3 regions of the Solwaraspora sp. WMMB762 genome follow, and region 2 is predicted to be linked to each of the others. Evidence: predicted binding sites of a transcription regulator. Region 2 holds the regulator's gene; each other region holds the start of a gene.

Region 1 (5,428 bases), 3.0 Mb from region 2:
TGGGTGGTGATCAGGATGTACGCGTCCTCGAGGACCGCCTCCTGCGCTTCGGCGTCGGTGACGAAGTGCGGGGAGATGAAGCCCTTGTCGAACTGCAGGCCCTCGGTGACCTCCAGCTCGGTGGCCAGGGTCGAGCCTTCCTCGACGGTGATCACGCCGTCGCGGCCGACCCGCTCCATCGCCTCGGCGATCAGCTCGCCGATCGTGGCGTCCTGGGCCGAGATCGTCGCGACCTGCGCGATCGAGCCCTTGTCGGCCACGTCCGCCGCCTTGGCCAGCAGCGATTCGGAGACCTTCTGCGCGGCCGCGTCGATGCCGCGCTTGAGGCCGGCCGGGTTGGTCCCGGCGGCGACGTTGCGCAGACCTTCACGGACCATCGCCTGGGCGAGCACGGTGGCGGTGGTGGTCCCGTCGCCGGCGACGTCGTTGGTCTTCGTCGCCACCTCCTTGACCAGCTGCGCACCGAGGTTCTCGTACGGGTTGGTGAGCTCGATCTCCTTGGCGATGGTCACGCCATCGTTGGTGATCGTCGGAGCGCCGAACTTCTTGTCCAGCACGACGTTGCGCCCGCGCGGGCCGAGGGTGACCTTGACCGTGTCCGCGAGCGTGTTGACGCCGTGCTCCAAGAGGTGCCGGGCGTCGTCCGAGAAACTCAGGATCTTCGCCATGACATTCCCTTCACAGGCACTAGCCGTCGGCCGGCCGGCGGCTGCCGGCACCGGCCAACGGGCGACGCCCCGAAGCCCCGGGCTGGGGCTTCGGGGCGTTCAGCACTGGCAGTAGGTCACTTCTCGATGACCGCGAGGACGTCGCGGGCGGAGAGCACCAGGTACTCCTCGCCGGCGTACTTGACCTCGGTGCCGCCGTACTTCGAGTAGATGACCGTGTCGCCGACGTTGACGTCAACCGGGATCCGGTTGCCCTTGTCGTCGACGCGGCCGGGGCCGACAGCGAGGACGGTGCCCTCCTGCGGCTTCTCCTTGGCGGTGTCGGGGATCACGATGCCCGACGCCGTGGTGGTCTCAGCCTCGTTCGCCTGGACCAGGATCCGGTCCTCGAGCGGCTTGATCGCAACCTTGGTCGCGGTAGTCACGGGCATACCCTCCTGGGGTATCTGGTTTTGGTGCCGGCCACGTGGGTAACCGGCGTCAATCTGCCTCATGTCCACCGGGCGGATCCGTCGTCGCGGGTGCCGGACCGCCTGGCGTTTCGCTCACCGGCGGGAGCCGGCGGGCTGGCACCCTCGACCCGAGAGTGCTAACCGCAGATTAGCAGTCGCCTGTACGGAGTGCTAGCCCGATGGCCGAGCATGGACAATGTCGCGGTGCACCCGGACGAACTGGCCGCCCTGCGCGCCCCGGAAGGCGCGGCCGCGCTGGTCACCGCAGCCGAGGTGCTGGCCGCGCCGGGCGGGACGGATCCACTCACGGCGGCGACCGCGCTGCGTACCGCCGGGGTGCCGGCACCGCTGGCGACCGCCGCGCTCACCCAGGCCGCGCTGCGTGCCCGCGCGGTCGGCAAGTTCGGCCCGGCCGCCGCCCGGATGTTCTTCACCCGCGCCGGCCTGGAGCAGGCCACCCGGTCAGCGGTCGCCGACCGGCGCGCCGCCCGGTTGCGCGCCGCCGGGGTGCGCCACCTCGCCGACCTCGGTTGCGGTCTCGGCGCGGACACCCTCGCCGCCGCCCGGGCCGGCATCCGGGTGTACGCGGTGGAGGCCGACCCGGGCACCGCCGCGATCGCCGCCGCCAACGTCGAGGCGACCGGGCTGGCCGACCTGGTCGACGTGGTCTGCGCCGACGCCACCGGAGTCGACCTCACCGGCTACGACGCGGTCTTCTGCGACCCGGCCCGCCGGTCCGGCAACGGTCGGCGCACCTTCGACCCGGACAGCTACTCCCCGCCGTGGGACTTCGTCCGGTCGCTGGTCGCCCGGGTGCCCCGGACCGTGCTGAAGGTGGCGCCGGGGATCGACCACGCGCTGATCCCGCCGGGAGCCGAGGCCGAGTGGGTCAGCGTCGACCGGGATGTGGTCGAGGCGGCGTTCTGGTGCGGCCCGCTGGCCGACACGCCGCGCCGGGCCACCCTGCTGCGGGCCGGGCAGCCGGCCACGGAGCTGACCGGCGACGGTGGCGAGCCGGTCGACGTCGGCCCGGTCCGGCGCTACCTGTACGACCCGGACGGGGCGGTGGTCCGCTCGCACCTGGTCGCCGCGTTCGCCGCGACCGTCGACGGCACCCTCGCCGACGGGTCGATCGCCTACGTCTACGCCGACACGCCGACCGACACGCCGTACGGCCGGTGTCTGGAGATCACCGACGTGCTGCCGTTCTCGCTGAAGCGGCTGCGGGCGCTGCTGCGCGAACGCGGTGTCACGCGGCTGGAGATCCTCAAACGCGGCTCCCCGCTCGACCCCGCCCAGTTGCGCCGCGAGCTGCGGCTGCGTACCGCCTCCGGGGCCGGCGTGGCGGCGAGCCTGGTGCTGACCCGGGTGGCCGGCGCCCCGACGGCGCTGCTCGCCCACCCGGTGCCGGCGCCGGGCCGGTGAGCGTGCCAGGCCGGGCGAGCGCGCCCGCCCGATGAGCGCGCGGGCCGGTAACGTCGCGCGGCATGGCAGGTACCGCGACCCCGGCGACGACGCTGCTGACCAAGCGGCGGATCACCTTCCAACTGCACCCGTACCGGGTCTCGCCGGACACCCCGGACTACGGCGCGGCGGTCGCGGCCGCCCTCGGCGTCGCCGCCGAGCAGGTGTTCAAGACGCTGGTGGCGCAGGTCGACGGGGCACTCGCCGTCGGCGTCGTGCCGGTCACCGGGGAGCTGGACCTGAAGGCTCTGGCGGTGGCGCTCGGCGGCAAGCGCGCGGTGCTCGCCGACCGGGTGCTCGCCGAGCGGACCACCGGGTACGTCCGGGGCGGGATCAGCCCGATCGGGCAGCGCAGACGCCTGCCGACGGTGCTGGACGCCTCGGCGCAGCGGTACGCCGACGTGTACGTCTCGGCCGGCCGTCGCGGGTTGCAGTTGAGTATCACTCCGGGCGACCTGGCAGCGGTGGCCGACGCCCGGTTCGCCCCGATCGCTACCCACTGATCCGGTCAGTCGACGGGCAGATGTCCGCCACGTTGCTGAATTGTTATCGCGGGCAACAAAACTGGTGACGTCAGCGGTCTTGTGCTCGGCGCCACACTCCTAATACGTTGCCGGACACAACAAAACTGTGACGGCCCAGCCCAGCCCCAGGCCGTTGCCGTCGCCGGCCGGGTCTCCGGAGCCCACCAGCGCCGCGCGAGCCACACCTGAGACCGCACGACACGCACCAGCACAAAACCCTTGTACGCGAAACATCACCCTTCGAAAGGACCCGAGCGATGCGCAGAGGGATCCTCAGCACCGCCGCCGCTGGCGTCCTGCTCGCCGGCGGCCTGACCGCCTGCAGCAGCGACACCGGCACCGACAGCGGTGACACGCCCACCCCGAAGATCGGCGTGATCCTGCCGGACAGCGCCTCCTCCGACCGCTGGGAGACCGCCGACCGGCGCTTCCTGCAGGAGGCGTTCGACGCCGCCGGCGTCGACGCCACCATCCAGAACGCGCAGGGCGACAAGGCCCAGTTCCAGACCCTCGCCGACCAGATGATCACCGACGGGGCCACCGTCCTGATGATCGTCAACCTGGACTCCGGCACCGGCAAGGCCGTGCTGGACAAGGCCAAGCAGCAGGGCGTCGCCACCATCGACTACGACCGGCTGACCCTGGGCGGCTCCGCCGAGTACTACGTGAGCTTCGACAACGAGGCCGTCGGCCAGCTGCAGGGCGAGGGTCTGGTCAAGTGCCTGACCGACGCCGGCGTGGAAGAGCCGACCATCGCCACCCTCAACGGCTCCGAGACCGACAACAACGCCACCCTGTTCAAGAACGGCTACGACGGCGTGCTCGACCCGTTGTACGAGTCCGGCGAATACGTCAAGGGCCCGGACCAGTGGGTGCCGGACTGGGACGGCGCCCAGGCCGCCACCATCTTCGAGCAGATGCTGACCCAGACCGGCGGCGAGATCCACGGTGTGCTGGCCGCCAACGACACCCTCGGCAACGCGGCGATCTCGGTGCTCAAGCGCAACCAGCTCAACGGCCAGGTGCCGGTCACCGGGCAGGACGCCACCCCGCAGGGTCTGCAGAACATCCTCGCCGGCGACCAGTGCATGACCGTCTACAAGGCGATCAAGGCCGAGGCGCAGGCCGCCGCCGACCTGGCGGTCGCGCTGGCCAACGGTGAGCGCAAGGAGGTCGCGCAGACCGTCACCGACCCGGAGACCAACCGGGAGGTGCCGTCGGTGCTGCTCACCCCGCAGGCCATCTACAAGGAGAACGTCGCCGACGTGGTCAACGACGGCTACGTCACCGCCGAGGAGCTCTGCACCGACGAGTTCGCCGAGCTCTGCGCCGAGGCCGGCATCAGCTGACCGGCGTACCGGCGACCGACCGGTAGCCCCGCCGCGGGTGTCACCCGGCAGCACCATCGCCGGGTGACACCCGCGGCGGCGGAACCGGCACCGGCCGGGCACCCTCACGAAGGAGACCACCCGTGTCCGCGACCCCCCTGCTGCAACTGCGCGGGATCGACAAGAACTTCGGCCCCGTCCAGGTGCTGCGCAACGTCGACTTCGCCGTCTACCCCGGCGAGGTGACCGCGCTCGTCGGTGACAACGGTGCCGGCAAGTCCACCCTGGTCAAATGCATCAGCGGCATCCACCCGATCGACCGCGGCGAGGTCCTCGTCAACGGCCGCCGGGTGCACATCCACAACCCGCGCGACGCCGCCTCGCACGGCATCGAGGTCGTCTACCAGGACCTCGCGCTCTGCGACAACCTCGACATCGTGCAGAACATGTTCCTCGGGCGGGAGAAGCGCACCGGGATCGTGCTGGACGAGACCACCATGGAGCAGATGGCCGCGGACACCCTCGCCGGGCTCTCCGTCCGGACCGTCAAGTCGCTGCGGCAACTCGTCGCCAGCCTCTCCGGCGGCCAGCGCCAGACCGTCGCCATCGCCAAGGCGGTGCTGTGGAACAGCAAGGTCGTCATCCTCGACGAACCCACCGCGGCGCTCGGCGTCGCCCAGACCGCCCAGGTGCTCGAACTGGTCCGCCGGCTCGCCGACAACGGCCTCGCCGTCGTGCTGATCTCGCACAACATGAACGATGTCTTCGCGGTGTCGGACCGGATCGCCGCGCTGTACCTCGGCCAGATGGTCGCCCAGGTCCGCAGCACGGAGATCACCCACGCGCAGATCGTGGAGCTGATCACCGCCGGCCGCAGCGGTGACCTCGGCCTGCCGGCCGACAACGGCACCGAGTACACCGTCACCACCGGACCGGGAGCCGACCGATGAGCACCGCCACCTCGACAGTCCAGCGGCCCGCCGCCCCGGCCG
Region 2 (5,428 bases):
CGCCGGCTACACCAGGGTGTCACTCGGCATGCAGTCGACCGCAGCGGCGGTGCTCGCCGTGCTGGACCGCCGGCACGCGCCGGGCCGCGCGGTCACCGCCGCCCGGGAGGCCCGGGAGGCCGGATTCGAGCACGTCAATCTCGATCTGATCTACGGTACGCCGGGGGAGAGCGCGGCGGACTTCGCCGAGTCGCTGGCGGCGGTGGTGGCGGCCGGGGTGGACCACGTCAGCGCGTACGCGCTGATCGTCGAGGACGGCACCCGGTTGGCGGCCCGGATGCGGCGCGGCGAACTGCCGTATCCCGACGACGACGTCGCCGCCGACCGCTACCTCGCCGCCGAATCGGCGCTGAGCGGCGCCGGATTCGACTGGTACGAGGTGTCGAACTGGGCCCGGTCGGCCGCCGGCCGGTGCCGGCACAACCTGTTGTACTGGACCGGCGGTGACTGGTGGGGGCTCGGGCCGGGGGCGCACAGCCACGTCGGCGGGGTCCGCTGGTGGAACGTGCGGCATCCCCGGTCGTACGCCGAGCGGCTGGCCGCCGGACGGTCGCCCGGCCACGGCCGGGAACTACTCACCGGCACCGAGCAGCAGGTCGAAGAGGTGATGCTGGGGCTGCGGCTGGCCAGTGGGCTGCCGCTGGCGCGACTGGCCCCGGCCGGCCGGATCGCGGCCCGTCAAGCCGGCGACGACGGGCTGCTCGACCCCGGCGCGCTCGCCGCCGGGCAGGCGGTGCTGACCCTGCGCGGCCGGCTGCTGGCCGACGCGGTCGTCCGGGACCTGCTCCCGTGAGACCCGCTGCTGGGCTGCCTTGCGTGGCGTGGCCCGCATTGCCCGCCACCGGTGACGCCCCCGGAGCCGGTACGGATCCGGGGGCGAGCGGTGTCACTTGATGAAGTTGGCGGACATCGGGTACTTGTACAGCGTCCCCTCGTTGGCCTTAACGCCCGCGATGATCCCGAAGATGATCTGGATCGCGAACACCACCAGGCTGGGGATGAACAACAGGCACCAGCTGACGAAGAGCAGCACGAAGGCGATCGCCGACCAGAGGATCTGGAAGTTGAGCGCGGCCAGCGCGTGCGCCCGTACGGCCGGTGACTGCTGACCCTTGACCAGGTAGGCGATCAGCGGGCCGACGAAGCCGAGCGGTCCGAAGCTGATGAACGCGCCCAGGGCGCCACCGAAGTGGGCGATCAGGGCCCAGGTCTTGTCGTCGTTGGTGGCGTAGCCGGACGGGGGTTGACCTCCGTACGCCGGACCGCCGGGCGGGTAACCGCCGGGCGGGGGATATCCGCCGGCGCCGCTGGGCGGCGGGGGGTATCCGGGAGAGGAGGCCTCGCCCGGCATCGAGTAGGACGCTGGAGGTGGCGGCGGGGAGTTGGGGTCCTGCGGCATGCCGCCGGGACCGTTCTCCCCTGGTGGGCGAGGTGGTTCAGTCATGCCCGACACGGTAGGGGGACGGATCAAGCCGCGCCAGTTAGCCCCGCCGACGATTTTCCCGTCCGGGCAGGCCGTCTCCGCTGGTCGGTCGGCTTGTGTGGGGCCCGCCGGCCGGCTTGCGGAGCCCCGCCGGCCGGCTTGCGGAGCCCCGCCGGCCGGCTTGCGGAGCCCCGCCGGCCGACCGATCCGACCCGGGTGAGTGCCCTTGGTGACATATCGCCCGGTACGCCCCCGCCCGGCGAACTGATCATCGCCGGCCCGGCCCGATCGACGTATGCTGGCACTCACAACAGGCGAGTGCCAGCAGGGCGTCCGTCGTCGGTCCGGCCACCCACCGGCCGCCGCGACGGCCGGGGCCGTAGCCTCGGACCGGTCCGACCGGTGCCAGCGGAGGAGGTGCAGATGGGTCTCGACGACCGCAAACTCGACGTGCTTCGGGCGATCGTCGAGGACTACGTCGCCACTCAGGAGCCGGTCGGCAGCAAGGCGCTGGTCGAGCGGCACCAGCTCGGAGTGTCACCGGCGACCGTCCGTAACGACATGGCGGTGCTGGAGGAGGAGGGCTACATCCGGCAGCCGCACACCAGCGCCGGGCGGGTCCCGACCGACCGTGGCTACCGGTTGTTCGTCGACCGGCTGTCCCGGGTGAAACCGCTCAGCCCGGCGGAGCGCAGGGCGATCGAACGCTTCCTCGCCGGCGCCGTCGACCTCGACGACGTCGTGCACCGCACCGTCCGGCTGCTCGCCCAGCTCACCCGCCAGGTCGCGGTGGTGCAGTACCCGAGCCTGTCCCGGTCGTCGGTACGGCACCTGGAGCTGGTGCCGATCTCGACCACCCGGCTGATGCTGGTCCTGATCGTCGACACCGGCCGGGTCGAGCAGCGACTGGTGGAGCTGCCGGCCCCGATCAGTGCCGACGACGTGACCGACCTGCGTCGGCTGGCCAACGAGAAGCTCGACGGCTGTCGGCTCTCCGACACCCCGCCGTTGGTCCAGGCGTTGGTCGACGAGGCGCCATCGGACCTGCGACCGGCGATGACCACGCTTTCGACGGTCCTGCTGGAGACGCTGGTCGAGCGGCACGAGGAACGCATCGCGCTGGCCGGGACCGCTAACCTGACCAGAGGGGGACTACTCGACTTCCAGGGCTCCCTGCGTCCGATACTGGAGGCACTGGAGGAGGAGGTCGTCCTGCTCAAACTGATCGGCGAGGTGGAGCCGAGCACCCTGCGGGTCCGCATCGGCGACGAGAACGAGATCGACAACCTGCGGGCCGCATCCGTGGTCAGCACCGGTTACGGTCCGGGCACCGTCATCGTCGGTGGCCTCGGCGTGCTGGGGCCCACCCGGATGGACTACCCCGGCACCATCGCCACGGTTCGCGCCGTGGCACGCTACGTCGGCGATCTGCTGGCGCAGAACTGACCGGCGGGCAGGATAACCGACCCGGCGAACTGCACATGCGAGACTGACACATGAGGACACCAGACGCAGTGGCCAAGGACTACTACGGGATTCTCGGCGTGAGCCGGGACGCCTCCGCTGACGACATCAAGCGGGCCTACCGCAAGTTGGCCCGGCAGTACCATCCGGACGTCAATCCGGATCCGGTGGCGGCTGACAAGTTCAAGGACATCAACGCCGCGTACGAGGTGCTCTCCGACGACCAGAAGCGGCAGATCGTCGACCTTGGTGGCGACCCGTTGGCACCCGGCGGCGCGCCCGGCGGCGGCCCCGGCGGGGCCGGCCCCTTCGTCGGCTTCCAGGACATCATGGACGCCTTCTTCGGGGCGGCGGCCGGCTCCCGTGGGCCGAGGTCGCGGACCCGTCCCGGCGCCGACGCGATCCTGCGCCTGGAACTCGATCTGACCGACACCGCGTTCGGCGTGGAAGCGCCGATCACCGTCGACACCGCGGTGATCTGCACCACATGCTCCGGCGCGGGCACCGCGGCCGGCACCCACCTGGCGACCTGCGAGGCGTGCGGCGGGCGCGGCGAGGTCCAGTCCGTGCAACGGACCTTCCTCGGCCAGGTGGTCTCGTCCCGGCCCTGCGTCGCCTGCCAGGGCTACGGCACCGTCATCCCGCACCCCTGCACCACCTGTTCCGGCGACGGCCGGGTGCGGACCCGACGTTCACTGACCGTCAAGATCCCCGCCGGGGTGGAGGACGGGATGCGGATCCGGCTGGCCCAGCAGGGCGAGGTCGGGCCGGGCGGGGGCACCGCCGGTGACCTGTACGTCGAGATCCACGAGCGGCCGCACGACGTCTACTCCCGCAAGGGCGACGACCTGCACTGCCGGGTCACCGTGCCGATGACCGCCGCGGCGCTCGGCACCCGGCTGACCATCCGGACCCTGGACAGCGACGAGCCGGTGGACGTCAAGCCGGGCACCCAACCGGGTGCCACCCTGCGGTTGCGCGGGCGCGGCGTGCCGCACCTGCGCGGCACCGGCCGCGGTGACCTCTACGTGCACCTCGACGTGCGTACCCCGACCAAGCTCGACGCCGAGCAGGAGCGGACGCTGCGGGAGTTCGCCAAGGCCCGGGGCGAGGAGGTCGCCGAGCTGACCAAGCAGGGCGGGTTCTTCTCCCGGATGCGCGACGCGTTCAACGGCCACGGCTGACCCGCCGCCCGGTCCGGCCAGCGAGCAGCAGCGGAGAACCGATCCGACGTGAGCGCCCCACTGTTTCTCGTCGAGCGCCTGCCGACCGGGCCGACCCACACCCTCGACGGGCCGGAGGGCCACCACGCCGCGACCGTGGTCCGGCTGCGCCCGGGTGAGCAGTTGCGGCTCGCCGACGGGCGCGGCGGCGTCGCCGACGCGGTGGTCGAGGCCGTCGGCCGGCACCAGCTCGACCTGCGGGTCCTCGACACCGGGTACGTCAGCGCCACCGACCCCCGGCTGGTGGTGGCGCAGGGCGTCGCCAAGGGCGACCGGGGCGAGCTGGCGGTGCAGGCGATGACCGAGGTCGGGGTGGACGAGATCGTTCCGTGGGCGGCCGCCCGCTCGGTGACCCGCTGGCGCGACGACCGTGGTGCCCGGGCCCGGCAACGATGGGTCGGCACCGCGCGGGAGGCCACCAAACAGGCCCGCCGGCTGTGGCTGCCGACGATCGGCGGCTCCGACCAGCAGCCGGCCGAGTCGACCGACGCGGTCGCCGCCCGGTGCACGGCGTCGGCCGCCAGCTTCGTCCTGCACGAGTCGGCGCAGCAGCGGCTGGCCGTCGCCGATCTGCCGACCACCGGGTCGGTCATGCTGGTGGTGGGGCCGGAAGGCGGGATCGACGACGCCGAGCTGGCCACCTTCGTCGACGCCGGGGCCCGGCCGGTGCGGCTCGGCCCGGCGGTGCTGCGGACGTCGACCGCCGGTGTCGCGGCACTCGCCCTGCTCTCCGGTCGGCTGGGGCGCTGGTAACGCCGTGGTTGAGGCGCTGGTGGCGCGGCGGTGGACCGGCCGGACCCCGGTCACCGCTACCATCCGTCGGGTGAGCGACAACTGTGTCTTCTGCCGGATCGCCGCCGGGGAACTGCCGACCACCCTGCTGTACGACGGGGCCAACACGGTCGCGTTCCGGGACCTCCACCCGCAGGCACCCACCCACGTGCTGGTGATACCGAAGCAGCACCACCCCGACGTCGCCGCGCTTGCCGCGGCCGACCCCGCCGTTGCGGGCGAGCTGTTGACCACGGCGGCTGCGGTGGCGCAGGCCGAAGGGCTGGCCGCCGACGGGTTCCGGTTGATCTTCAACACCGGCCGGTACGCCGGTCAGGAGGTGTTCCACGTGCACGCTCACGTGCTGGGTGGGGCACCACTCGGTCCGCTGCTGTCCCGTTGACAACCGGCGGAAATGGAGCCGCTGCGCCGGGCGTTGAGCGGATACGATGGCAGCAAGTCCGCCCGCCACGGCCGACCGGGTCGGGGCGCTGAAATGGAAGCAGGTGCGAAAGGCCGTCAGGCCGACCCATGACCGGCACTCCAC
Region 3 (5,428 bases), 1.0 Mb from region 2:
GCAGCTGGCCGCGATCCTGGTACTGCCGCCGATCGGGTACGCGGCCGCGGCGATCGGCTGGGCCGCCGACCGGTCCAGCGCGCCGGTCGGCGTACTGGCCGGGCTGTCCGTCGCCGGACCGCTGGCCCTGCTCGACCCGGAAGAGGTCTCGCTGCTCCTGGCCATCGGCCGTGACCTCCCGTTCTGGGCGGCGGTCGGTGCCGGCGTCGGGCTGGCGCTGGCGCTCGTGTTGGGCCTCGGACTCGGCTTCGGTCTCGGTTGGCGGCGGGCGGGTCGACCGCCACGGCTGGCAGGTCGACCATTGCGGTGGGTGGCGGCGGCCACCGTCGCGGCGCTGGCGGTGGTCGGGGGCGCCGTGCACCTCGCCGTCGGGCAGCCGGGGCTGCACGGCGAACGGCTGTTCGTGATGCTGCGGGAACAGGCCGATCTGTCCGACGTGCCGCGCGGCACCGGACCGCAGGCCCGCGACGAACGGGTCCGCACGGTCTTCCAAGCGCTGGTCGACACCGCCGAGGCCAGCCAGGCCGACCTGCGCGACGATCTGGACCGGTGGGGGCTGTCCTACACGCCGTACTACCTGGTCAACGCAATCGAGGTGGACGCCGGGCCGGCGCTGCGGCCCTGGCTGACCCGGCGGGACGACGTCGATCGGGTGCTGATCAGTCAGCAACTACGGCCGCTGCCGGCCACGGTCGAGCCCGAACGGGGCGAGCAGCCCGCTCCGCGTACCCCGCCGTGGAACATCACCATGCTCGGTGCCGAACGGGTCTGGACGGAGCTCGGCGTCGACGGCGCCGGCATCGTGGTCGGCTCCTCGGACTCCGGCGTGGACGGCGACCATCCGGCCCTGTCCGACGGGTTCCGGGGCGGCGACGACTCCTGGTTCGACCCGTGGAACGACACCCGTACGCCGACCGACAACAACGGGCACGGCACCCACACGCTCGGCTCGGCGGTCGGCGACACCGACGTCGGGGTCGCCCCCGGCGCCTCCTGGGTGGGCTGTGTCAACCTGGACCGCAACCTCGGCAACCCGGCCCGCTACCTGGACTGCCTGCAGTTCATGCTGGCCCCGTTCCCGACCGGGGGCGACCCGTTCGCCGACGGGCGACCGGAGCGCGCCCCGCACGTGCTGACCAACTCGTGGGGCTGCCCCGAGCTGGAAGGCTGCGACCTGAGTTCGCTGCGACCGGCCACCGAGGCGCTGGCCGCCGCTGGGCTGATGATGGTCGCCGCCGCCGGCAACACCGGCCCGTTCTGCAGCTCGGTCGACGACCCGCCGGCCCCGTACGCGGACGTGCTGACCGTCGGCGCGGTGGACGCCGACCGGGAGGTCACCGACTTCTCCAGCCGGGGCCCGGCGCCGGACGGCACCGTCAAACCGGACCTGGTGGCACCGGGCGCCGACGTGCTGTCGGCGATGCCCGGCGGCGGGTACGCGGCGCTGGACGGTACGTCGATGGCGACCCCGCAGGTGGCCGGGGTGGTGGCGCTGCTGTGGTCGGCGCAACCGGAGCTGATCGGTGATCTGGACGGCACGGCGCGGATCCTGCGGCAGACCGCCGCCGAGGCCGGCACCGGGGGCGGTGACACCTGCGGTGATCCGGCGAACCTCACCGGCGCCGGCCTGGTCGACGCGTACGCGGCGGTGCAGGCCGCCCGGTCCGGCGGCTGATCGGCGCGGGGCCGGAGACGCCGCAGGGCGGTTACCGGGAAGCTGCCCGGTAACCGCCCTGCGGTCTTGTCGCTACTGCGGCGTGGCTGGACTCAGAAGTCCATCTCGCCGCCGCCGGGCGCGCCGGCCGGGGCCGGGGTCTTCTCCGGCTTGTCCGCCACCACGGCCTCGGTGGTCAGGAACAGGGCCGCGATCGACGAGGCGTTCTGCAGCGCCGACCGGGTCACCTTGGCCGGGTCGATGATGCCCGCCTGCAGCAGGTCCACGTAGTCGCCGTTGGCGGCGTTGAGGCCGTGGCCGGCCTCCAGGTTGCGGACCTTCTCCACCACGACGCCGCCTTCGAGGCCGGCGTTGACGGCGATCTGCCGCAGCGGGGCGTCCAGCGCGATCTTCACGATCTGCGCGCCGGTCGCCTCGTCGCCGACCAGGTCGAGCTTGTCGAAGGCGGTCTTGCCGGCCTGCACCAGGGCGACGCCACCACCGGGGACGATGCCCTCCTCGACGGCCGCCTTGGCGTTGCGCACCGCGTCCTCGATGCGGTGCTTGCGCTCCTTGAGCTCCACCTCGGTGGCCGCACCGACCTTGATCACCGCGACGCCGCCGGCCAGCTTGGCCAGCCGCTCCTGCAGCTTCTCGCGGTCGTAGTCGGAGTCGCTCTTCTCGATCTCGGCCCGGATCTGGTTGACCCGGCCCTGGATCTGCTCGGCGTCGCCGGCACCGTCGACGACCGTGGTCTCGTCCTTGGTCACCTGGACCTTGCGGGCCCGGCCCAGCATGTCGATGGTCACCGCGTCGAGCTTCAGGCCGAGCTCCTCGCTGACGACCTGGCCGCCGGTGAGGATCGAGATGTCGGTCAGCATCGCCTTGCGGCGGTCACCGAAGCCGGGGGCCTTGACGGCAACCGACTTGAAGGTGCCGCGCACCTTGTTGACGATCAGGGTGGCCAGCGCCTCGCCCTCGACGTCCTCGGCGATGATCAGCAGCGGCTTGCCCGACTGCATGATCTTCTCCAGGATCGGGAGCAGGTCCTTGACCGAGGAGATCTTGCTGTTGACGATCAGGATGTAGGGGTCGTCGAGGACGGCCTCCATCCGCTCCGGGTCGGTCCAGAAGTAGGGCGAGATGTAGCCCTTGTCGAAGCGCATACCCTCGGTGAGCTCCAGCTCCAGGCCGAAGGTGTTGCTCTCCTCGACGGTGATGACGCCTTCCTTGCCGACCTTGTCCATCGCCTCGGCGATGATCTCGCCGACGCTGGAGTCACCGGCGGAGATCGACGCGGTGGACGCGATCTGCTCCTTGGTCTCCACGTCCTTGGCGAGCTTGCTCAGCTCCTCCGCGACGTTGGCGACGGCGGCCTCGATGCCCCGCTTCAGGGCCATCGGGTTCGCGCCGGCCGCGACGTTGCGCAGGCCCTCGCGGACCAGGGCCTGGGCCAGGACGGTCGCCGTCGTCGTGCCGTCACCGGCCACGTCGTCGGTCTTCTTGGCGACCTCCTTGACCAGCTCGGCGCCGATCTTCTCGTACGGGTCCTCGAGCTCGATCTCCTTGGCGATGCTCACACCATCGTTGGTGATGGTGGGAGCGCCCCACTTCTTTTCGAGCACGACGTTGCGGCCCTTCGGGCCCAGCGTCACCTTGACGGCGTCGGCGAGGGTGTTCATGCCCCGCTCGAGACCGCGGCGCGCCTCTTCGTCGAACGCGATCATCTTGGCCATACGGCGTTGTCCTCCTGGACGCTCGCAGCACCGGAGCCGGTCAGCTCCGCCATGCCGCCTGCTCTACGCACCTTCGGACGTCACTACCTGGCGACAGTGACGTCCGCCGGCCGGGCCGGATAGCCCGCGACGACCGGCCATCTCCGTCACCCCGCGAAGCGGGACGACGGCGGTGGCCCCACCGCCCCGACCTTTGGCACTCCCGGTTGGCGAGTGCCAATCCTTGTTTAGCACTCTCCCCTGTCGAGTGCAAGCGAACAGCAACTTGCCGCCCGACGTACCCCTTCGGGCCGTACGGCCGCAGACGGCGGTCACGGTCAAGATCGGGTGGGCAGGATCGCCGGATGGCGAGACGATGAAAGGCGCCGGCTCCACGAGGAGAACCGACGCCTTGCGGGTACGCAGACCTGTGTCGAGCTATCAGATACGTCGCCGTCCGGTCGGGCGGCCGCGCCGGCCACCGGACGCGCAGTTGGCCAGCAGGGTGACCGTGCCGGCCAGCAGGGTGACTAGGCGATGACCCGGACCCTCTCCGCCTGAGGACCCTTCTGCCCCTGAGCGATCTCGAACTCGACGCGCTGCCCGTCGTCGAGCGCCTTGTAGCCGTCCATCTCGATGGCGGAGAAGTGGACGAAGACGTCCTGACCCCCGTCGACCGCGATGAAACCGTAGCCCTTCTCGCTGTTGAACCACTTCACGGTGCCCTGCGCCACGGTGCACTTCCTCACTTCTGTCGTGCCGGGCCTCTGCCGGCCCTCTGACCGGCGTGTTCGCCGGCCGGAGCCACCGATCGGGACTCCCGTGCGGGTTGCCCGAGTACAGCAGCCGGAATCGCACGCTACACGAGGTCTGACGGCACCGCACTACCCCAAAAGGGGACATTAACCCCCAGTCAAGTCTCTCTGGCACCGCATTTCGTTGACCACGTGTGTCCCGTACACCGCAGAACGTGAAGCCCGGACGGCATCGCGCACCTGGCAGCCGGGCCGTCCGACGGTCGGACCGCACCGCGCCCCGGCCCGACCGCGTCCGCCAACGCCACCCGGCGGCCGCCGCCGCCGGGCTGCTCATCGTGCTGTCGGCGTTCACCGGCGGCCTGCCCGGGGACGCCGGCAAACCACCGCCGCGCGAGCCGGGCTGGACCGTCGCCGACCAGGACCACGACCACCAGCAGCGCAGCGTGCTGCTGCGCGCCGGCCCGGTACCGACGCCGACCGACGGGTTCTTCTCCTGGGCGGCGCTGAACCGGCGTACCGGGCTGATCACCGGGTCACCGAACTTCACCGCGCAGAGCGACACCATGTCGTTGATCAAGGTGTGGCTGGCCGCCGACGACCTGCGCCGCGCCGACGAGCAGGGCCACATGCTCCGCACACCCCAGCTGGCCCAGCTGTCGTCGATCATCCGGGACAGCGACAATCCCGGCGCGGACGCCACCTACGATCGGGTCGGTGGCCGAGAGTCCATCGAGCGGATGGTACGGCTCTGCGGGCTGACCGACTCGGCCCCGGAGCGCGATCTGTGGAGCAACACGATCGTCTCCGCCCGTGATCTGACCAGGCTGGGGCGCTGCCTCGCCGACGGGCGGGCGGCCGGGCCGCAGTGGACGCCGTGGCTGCTGTCCGAGATGCGCGCCGTCCGCGGTGAGGGCGACTTCGGCCCACGGGACGCGCTCACCCCCGAGTACGCGGCCACCATCGCCATCAAGAACGGCTGGCTGCTGCGCGACGAGGACGGGCTCTGGCACGTCAGCTGCCTCGCGATCGGGGAGACCTGGGTGATCGGCGCGCTGGCCCGCTACCCGGGGCGGCACGGGCTCGACCACGGCGTCGACTACTGCCGGCAACTCGGCACCGCCCTGCTGCTGGTGGCGTGACCGGTGCGGGCCGGGCAGAAGGCGGGATTCCGGTTGTCGGCCAAGCCGCGCCGGGCGAGCATGCCGGCATGGGAACTGGGACCGACACCGACCACGTCGTACCGCCGGTAGCCGCGGTCCGGCGGATCCGGGCCGACGACGCCGCCCGGATGCGCGCGCTGC

What was found. Region 2 encodes HrcA, which represses chaperone genes, less so after heat shock. Its sites were predicted from a motif close to GGTTNGCACNCTCNNNNNGAGNGTGCNAACC; they were not measured.
Region 1: a site for HrcA is predicted at 1,233-1,263, ahead of groES (co-chaperone GroES). Genes of this name have one in related genera too.
Region 3: a site for HrcA is predicted at 3,582-3,612, ahead of groL (chaperonin GroEL). Genes of this name have one in related genera too.

The regions. Positions count from the first base shown of each region.
Region 1 covers NZ_JBMHMD010000001.1:5,606,467-5,611,894, reverse strand. The annotation lists gene groL (chaperonin GroEL) at 1-668, opposite strand, end outside; gene groES (co-chaperone GroES) at 785-1,099, opposite strand; gene ACN27J_RS25135 (class I SAM-dependent methyltransferase) at 1,310-2,545, shown strand; gene ybaK (Cys-tRNA(Pro) deacylase) at 2,608-3,087, shown strand; gene ACN27J_RS25125 (sugar ABC transporter substrate-binding protein) at 3,366-4,457, shown strand; gene ACN27J_RS25120 (ATP-binding cassette domain-containing protein) at 4,580-5,386, shown strand; gene ACN27J_RS25115 (sugar ABC transporter permease) at 5,383-5,428, shown strand, end outside.
Region 2 covers NZ_JBMHMD010000001.1:2,597,398-2,602,825, reverse strand. The annotation lists gene hemW (radical SAM family heme chaperone HemW) at 1-793, shown strand, start outside; gene ACN27J_RS11490 (DUF4870 domain-containing protein) at 887-1,444, opposite strand; gene hrcA (heat-inducible transcriptional repressor HrcA) at 1,847-2,869, shown strand; gene dnaJ (molecular chaperone DnaJ) at 2,938-4,071, shown strand; gene ACN27J_RS11475 (16S rRNA (uracil(1498)-N(3))-methyltransferase) at 4,120-4,863, shown strand; gene ACN27J_RS11470 (histidine triad nucleotide-binding protein) at 4,934-5,284, shown strand; gene ACN27J_RS11465 (PhoH family protein) at 5,413-5,428, shown strand, end outside.
Region 3 covers NZ_JBMHMD010000001.1:3,643,803-3,649,230, forward strand. The annotation lists gene ACN27J_RS16185 (S8 family serine peptidase) at 1-1,675, shown strand, start outside; gene groL (chaperonin GroEL) at 1,768-3,390, opposite strand; gene ACN27J_RS16195 (cold-shock protein) at 3,900-4,103, opposite strand; gene ACN27J_RS16200 (serine hydrolase) at 4,340-5,266, shown strand; gene ACN27J_RS16205 (GNAT family N-acetyltransferase) at 5,335-5,428, shown strand, end outside.